Regions from separate parts of the Glutamicibacter sp. FR1 genome, predicted to be linked through region 3. Evidence: riboswitches for the same ligand, from Rfam matches in the RefSeq annotation. Region 3 holds a riboswitch; each other region holds the start of a gene.

Region 1 (2,257 bases), 220 kb from region 3:
GCGCGAGATCCAGCGACTGGGTGATGTCTGCGAGCAGGTCGGCGGGGTCTTCCAGCCCGACCGACAGGCGCAGGGTGGAGGTGTTCAGGCCCGCGGCGGCCAGTTGCTGCTCCGAGAGCCGGCAGTGCGTCATGGTCGCCGGGTGGGAGACCATGGTGCGGGTGTCCCCCACATTCGCGGCCAGGGAAATCAGCTTGAGCCCGTCGATCACCGGGGAAACCAGGGATGGGTGGGCCAGCTCGATGGCCAGCACGCAGCCGGTGCCCTTCGGCGCCAGCGTCCGGGCCAGCTCGTGACTGGAGTGCTCGGGCAGCGCGGGGTGGTGGATGGCGGCAATGCCCGGATACTCGGCCAGCGCATCGATCAGCCTGGCGACGCTGCGCTGCACGTGGGCCGCGCGCACCGGCAGGGTCTCGATGCCTGCAAGGATGCCCTGGGCGCTGGCCGGTGCGAGGGTCGGGCCCAGATCGTGCAGGAACTTGGAACGAACCAGCATCGCATAGGCCGCCGGCCCGTGGCGTTCAAGCAGCGAAGTGCCATTCAGCCGCTCGCGCGGGGCGGCAATCTGCGGCCAGCGAGAGGAATCGGAGAAGTCGAAGGTTCCCGAATCCACCACTACCCCGCCAAGCACCGAGCCGTGCCCGGCCAGCCCCTTGGTGGCCGAGTGCACCACGATGTCCGCGCCGAGTTCCAGCGGGCGCACATTCAGCGGGGTGGCCAGGGTGTTGTCCACCACCACCGGGATGTTGCGCTCGTGCGCGATGGCCGCAATGGCCGGGATATCGGCCACGGTGCACAGCGGATTGGAAACGGATTCGAAGAAGAACGCCCGGGTGTCCGACTCGATGGCAGCTTCCCAGGCGGCAGGATCAGCCTGGTCGACAAAGCTGACGCGGATCCCGAAGTCGGCGAAGGTGTCGGTGAACAGGTCCACGGTGCCGCCGTAGAGCGAGGAGGAGGCCACGATGTGCTTGGGCCCCTGGGTCAGGGCCAGCAGGGACAGGGCGACGGCGGACTGGCCGGTGGCGGTGGCTACCGCCTGGGCCCCGCCTTCCAGTGCTGCCACACGCTGTTCAAGGATCGAGACGGTGGGATTGCCGGTGCGCGAGTAGGTGAAGCCGGCCTGGCGCAGCGCGAACTTCTCGATCGCTTCGGCATGCGACTGGAATTGGTAGGCTGCGGAATTGTGCAGTGGCGGCAGCATTGGGCGGAAGTCTCCGCTCGGGCGGTATCCTGCGTGGACCGCGTCGGTTCCTTGGCTCATAGCTCCTCCTCGATTCTCTGCGAGGGAGTGCACCGATTGGCATCGTGCGGCGGCACGAAGCACAGCGCGAAAACGCGTTCGGAACTGCTCCATCGTTCCTGGCATTAGCACCTTTCGGTTTCCCGATGGTTGCTGCGACGTCAACGAGCCAGATCTCTTAGTCGCTCTTGATGGTTTGTTGTTCTTCCATGGTTGGCCATGGGCTGCGAGGGGTGCAAGCGCTATCGGGCGGCCGGCTTCATACAAGGCCGCCAAGCTTCATATGTCGTGCACTTGTCATGATGACGCGGTGGCTGGCGCCACTTTATGACGCACCAAAATGAGAAAAACCCCGAGACTTTCAAGGTTTTTCTGGAAGTTTATGACGATGGAGCGGCACTCGATGACCGAGAGTTACGCTGTTGGCGGCTCAGCCGAGCACTTCCACCCCGAAGCTGGCCACCACTGCGCGGACTTCTTGCAGGTAGCGCTGAGCCTGGTCGGTGAGCGGGATCGCGGCATGATCGATCCAGCCGATCTCGATGCGCTCATCGATGTCCAGCGGGATGGCAACGATGGATGGATCCAGCTCGTCGCTGATGATGCCGGTGGAGATCGTGTACCCGCCCAGGCCGATCATCAGGTTGAAGATGGTCGCACGGTCCGAGACTTGGATTTCCCGCTGGCTGGAGCGTGTGGAGAGCACTTCCTCGGCGAAGTAGAACGAGTTGTTCGCGCCTTGATCGAAGGTCAGCCGAGGCAGGTTTTCGAGGTCTTCGAGGGTGACCTGGTCACGGGTGGCCAGCGGGTTGCTGCGCGATACGAAGATGTGCGGGTCGGCGAGGAACAGCGGGTGGAACACCAGGCGGGATTCGCGCAGCAGCTTGTCGATGACTTTCCGGTTGAAGTCGTTGCGGTAGAGGATCCCGATATCGCTGCGCAGGGTTCGCACGTCCTCGATAATTTCCTCGGTGCGCGTCTCGCGGAGCGAAAACTGGTACTCCTCGGCCCCGC
Region 2 (2,257 bases), 630 kb from region 3:
GAAGAACTCCACCTTGTCGTCGACAAGTGCGTTGGTCAGGAAAGTATTGTCTGCCGCGCGGTTGATCAGCTGGACACCAATCTCGCGCCATTGCTGTTCAATCAGTTCGAACGCTGGCTTAATGACTACGGAGTTATTGGAGGTGGAAACCGTGACTTCCAGTTTCTTCCCGTTCTTCTCCCGAATGCCATCTGCGCCCGGCTTCCATCCGGCCTCGTCCAATAACTGCTTGGCCTTTTCCGGGTTATAGGCCAATTCAGCTGACAGGTCTACAAACCCTGGTGCCTTGTGGTTGAGGATCGATCCCGAGATGACATAGCTATCCGAGAGAACGGTGTCTTTGATTGCCTGGCGGTCGATTGCAACCTGCAGTGCCTGGCGGACTTTGACGTCTTCCAGCTTTCCCGAGCCAATGCGCACGGCCGCGTGGTTGGTGGTCAGGTCCACCCCTTCGGCGGCATAAACCTTGCCGCCACTGGAGGCCAGCACCTGTTCATCTACCGGCTGCAATCCTCGGACGAGATCCACCTGCCCGGACTGGGCGGCGCCGGCACGGCTAGCGACCTCTGGAAGGTACTTGATAACCAGGGTATCCAGATAGGCATCACCCTGGTTCGGCGCAGTTTCTGGCGCCCAGGCGTAGTCATCCCGGCTGCTGAAAACGACTTCTTCATCAGGCTTTTCCGATTCGAAGACGAATGGGCCGGAACCAACAATCTTGGAGATCGAAGACTGCGCGGCATTGTCCAGTTCAAGGGTCTTCGGGGACACCAAACCAGCAGTTACGGAGGAAGTCGACCTAAGGAAATTGGCATCTGGCCGCTTGAGCGTGACCTTGACCTTGTTGTCCCCTACGACCTCTGCCGACTTATAGGCAGCAAAGTCAACGTTTGGCGCAATCTGGGCAGACTTGATTCCCTTTCCAAGGGCGTCCAGGTTCAGCTTCACAGCCTCAGCATCCAGCGTGGAGCCGTCTGAGAAAGTGACACCGTCGCGAATGGTGAAGGTGAACTCCGTCTGGTCTTCATTAGCTTCGAATTCGCTGGCGATCCAGCCAACCAGTTTGCCGGCTTCCACATCGTAGTAGGTCAGGCGATCAAGCACTGAGTTCAGAACATTCGCTTTCTCATAGAAGCGTGCTGCCTGAGTCTGCCAATTGTTGATAGGGGTAACTTCAGCGAAGGTGAAGGTGCCACCTTCAACCGGAGTCCCTGGATCGGCTGCTGCTTGCGCTGCGCCCGTCTTGGTGGCGTTGCCTCCGCAAGCGGTGAGCGACAAGCCCAGAACGGCAAGAATCGCAGTGGTCTTCAGTCCAAAATGTGCTGTACGCATGATTTCAAATGTCCTCTCGGTTGGTGACCCGAGGATTACGCCTAGATTCGCTGCACGTTCTGCCATGATTTGTGGGAATACTCTTGGCGAGTTTCTCCCCGCAGACCGCCGTGAAAATTAGCAATCTCCATCGGTCCTGGCCTTAGCACCGCTCCCGTTCACGGGTGGTTGCTGCGACTTCAACGAGCCAGGTCTCTCGGTCGCTCTGGATGGGGTGTCCGGCTGTACCGGCCGAACAATTCAAGTCTGCAACCCGTGAATTCAGCAGACAAGCGTTACGTAAGGAGCGGTCATGAAGTCACACAAAGCATCCTGAAATGCCCGATGTTCGTCATACTGGGCGTCACGAAAACCCTTTCATGCGTCATATGACTTTCCATGACGGCAGGTTTGGGCAGATCCGCAGAAATCCTTGCTTATGCTGGATTTCCGATTGAAGGTTTGGGGAATTACCCCACCCGCTAGCCGGTTGTAGCAGATGCAAGAACTTACGAGAGGACCTCATGAAGATCGCAATTACCGGAGCCACCGGACAGCTGGGAAAACTCGTCATCGATGCACTGCTGGAGCGCGGGGCCGATCCCGCGCAGCTGATTGCCATCGGCCGTTCGGAAGAAAAACTGGCCCCGCTGGCAGGCAAGGGCTTGGAAACCCGCGTTGCCGATTACAACGTCCAGCCAGATCTGGTTTCCGCGCTTGAAGGCGTCGACAAGCTGCTGCTGATCTCCTCCAGCGAGGTAGGCCAGCGCGTCGCCCAGCATGAGAACATCATCAACGCCGCCAAGCAGGTGGACGTCTCGCTGATCGCCTACACGTCAATTGCCAACGCGATGACCGGCGGCATGGAGCTCGCCGAGGAGCACATCGCCACCGAGCGGTTGCTGGCTGGATCAGGCATCGGCTACGTGCTGCTGCGCAACGGCTG
Region 3 (2,257 bases):
TGATTATTGGTGGAGCGTCCCCGTGCTGCTGCTGTCGGCTGTACGCCATGCAGTGCTCGAAGAAGTGCTGATGCTCGGCTTCCTGTTCACCTATGCCAAGAAGCTGAAGCTGGGACTGTGGAGCACCATTATCGGTTCTGCAGTGCTCCGCGGCAGTTACCACCTCTACCAGGGCGTGGGGCCGATGATCGGCAATATGCTCATGGGCATCGTCTTCGGCTGGGTGTACCAGAAGTACGGCCGGGTGATGCCGCTGGTCATCGCCCACTTCCTGCTCGATGCTATCGGCTTCGTCGGCTACGCGCTGATTGGGCCTGCCATCGGAATCGGCCAGTAGTGCCCGAAGGCCTGCGCCAGCGACTGAAACGCCATTAACGAAAAAGGTAGGTGGGGACGCCATTGTCCCCGCCTACCTGCGTTCGTTTCCGAGTTTCCTACAGCACCACGGTGCCGGACTCGGTTTCAAAGGTTACCGACATGATGCCCGGAGTGCCATTCGGAGCTTCATATTGCATGGTGACAGCTCCCAAATTGACGTTCTGCGGCTGGCCGAGCCAATCCAGCACCCGTTCGCGCGAACCGGCGATGGCTATCTCGCTGATGGCACCAACCGGTTCAAGCGACTTGGACGGATGCAGATCCTCAGTACCGTCATCCCATGAGATTAGGTATGGGCACTGCGGGTCGGCGATCAGGCCCTTGATGCCAATTTGCTGCCAGGTCAGTTCGCGGCCATCAGGGAACTTGCGGTTGCCAGGCACTGACTTGCGGCCCAGGCGGTCTTCGGCGCTGGATAGATCCTCCACCGAGACGCACCAGCCCATCCAGCCACCGCCGAGGTCCGAGCGGGCGCGAACGGCCTGGCCGAAGGGAGCCTTGTCGCTGGCCGGGTGGTTCAGGACTTCAACCACTTCCAGGTACTGGCCATGCTTGAGCGGGAAGATGACATTGCGTGTTCCGAATCGTGGATGCACGCCGCCCTTGACGAATTCCAGTCCCAGGGACTCGGAGATTCTTTCAGCGGTTGGCAGCAGCCCGTCCGGGCCGCAAGCATAACTTACGTGATCTAGCCTCATCATGTGCCCATCATGGCAACATGTGATGCGAGTCTCTACTTAGGCTCCCCTAAGTGCGCTGATGTTATCGAATACTCTGCGGAAAATCTGCGGAATTCGCGAAATATGACCGATTGAGTCCAATGCCGGTCCACTGCGTTGCAAAGATCTTCGGTTTTCGGGCAAACTGATAGCAGGTCATGAGTCCCAGTAACAAGCCCCGGCTTACTGGGCGGCAACCCTCCAACCGCGGTGGGGTGCCCCGGGTGAAGACCTGGCCCTTGAACGCACAAGGCATCAAGGACAAGCGCGGGTTACCCCCTGGAAGTCGTTTCGATACGGTGCTTCCTGTCGGTGTCTTTTCAGCGGCGTACCCCCATAGTCATGAAACGCTATTTGGAGGAAACCATGAGCAACAACTGGTCATTTGAAACCCGTCAGATCCATTCCGGCCAGACCCCGGATCCGACGACCGGAGCGCGAGCTCTCCCGATTTTCCAAACCACTTCCTTTGTCTTCCCGAGCGCAGAGAGTGCCGCTGCCCGTTTCGCGTTGCAGGAACTGGAACCGATCTACACCCGTATCGGCAACCCGACCACCGACGCCGTGGAAACCCGCATCGCTGATCTGGAAGGCGGCGTTGGCGCGCTGCTGCTGTCCTCGGGACAGGCCGCCACCACCTTCGCCATCCTGAACCTGGCCGAAGCCGGCGACCATCTGGTAGCCAGCCCGAGCCTGTACGGCGGAACCCAGAACCTGCTCAAGCACACGCTCAAGCGCTTGGGCATCGAAGTCAGCTTCGTCTCCGACCCGGACAACCTGGACGAATGGCGTGCCGCGGTGCGCCCGAACACCAAGGCCTTCTTCGGCGAAAGCATCTCCAATCCTCGGCAGGACGTGCTGGATATCGAGGGCATCTCGGAGATCGCCCACGAAGCCGGCGTGCCGCTGCTGGTGGACAACACCCTGGCCACGCCATACCTGATCCGCCCCATCGAGTGGGGCGCCGATATCGTGATCCATTCGGCCACCAAGTTCCTTGGCGGCCACGGCAACGCCATCGCCGGGGTCATCGTGGACTCGGGCAACTTCGACTTCGCCAAGGACGCCGAACGCTTCCCGGTATTTAACACCCCGGACGAGTCCTACAACGGCTTGGTCTTCGCCCGCGACCTGGGCGTCAACGGCATCCTCGGCGCGAA

What was found. Region 3 has a riboswitch for S-adenosylmethionine ahead of ACLQ8T_RS04240 (bifunctional o-acetylhomoserine/o-acetylserine sulfhydrylase). Riboswitches for the same ligand answer to the same signal wherever they lie in the genome.
Region 1: linked by a shared signal. The riboswitch ahead of ACLQ8T_RS03270 (O-acetylhomoserine aminocarboxypropyltransferase/cysteine synthase family protein) and the one ahead of ACLQ8T_RS04240 (bifunctional o-acetylhomoserine/o-acetylserine sulfhydrylase) in region 3 are both predicted to bind S-adenosylmethionine.
Region 2: linked by a shared signal. The riboswitch ahead of ACLQ8T_RS01350 (ABC transporter substrate-binding protein) and the one ahead of ACLQ8T_RS04240 (bifunctional o-acetylhomoserine/o-acetylserine sulfhydrylase) in region 3 are both predicted to bind S-adenosylmethionine.

Annotation. Positions count from the first base shown of each region.
Region 1 covers NZ_CP178602.1:673,667-675,923, reverse strand. The annotation lists gene ACLQ8T_RS03270 (O-acetylhomoserine aminocarboxypropyltransferase/cysteine synthase family protein) at 1-1,264, opposite strand, end outside; SAM riboswitch class I at 1,351-1,441, opposite strand; gene ACLQ8T_RS03265 (LysR family transcriptional regulator) at 1,674-2,257, opposite strand, start outside.
Region 2 covers NZ_CP178602.1:264,089-266,345, reverse strand. The annotation lists gene ACLQ8T_RS01350 (ABC transporter substrate-binding protein) at 1-1,332, opposite strand, end outside; SAM riboswitch class I at 1,457-1,548, opposite strand; gene ACLQ8T_RS01345 (SDR family oxidoreductase) at 1,836-2,257, shown strand, end outside.
Region 3 covers NZ_CP178602.1:891,653-893,909, forward strand. The annotation lists gene ACLQ8T_RS04230 (CPBP family intramembrane glutamic endopeptidase) at 1-337, shown strand, start outside; gene ACLQ8T_RS04235 (VOC family protein) at 435-1,079, opposite strand; SAM riboswitch class IV at 1,252-1,371, shown strand; gene ACLQ8T_RS04240 (bifunctional o-acetylhomoserine/o-acetylserine sulfhydrylase) at 1,464-2,257, shown strand, end outside.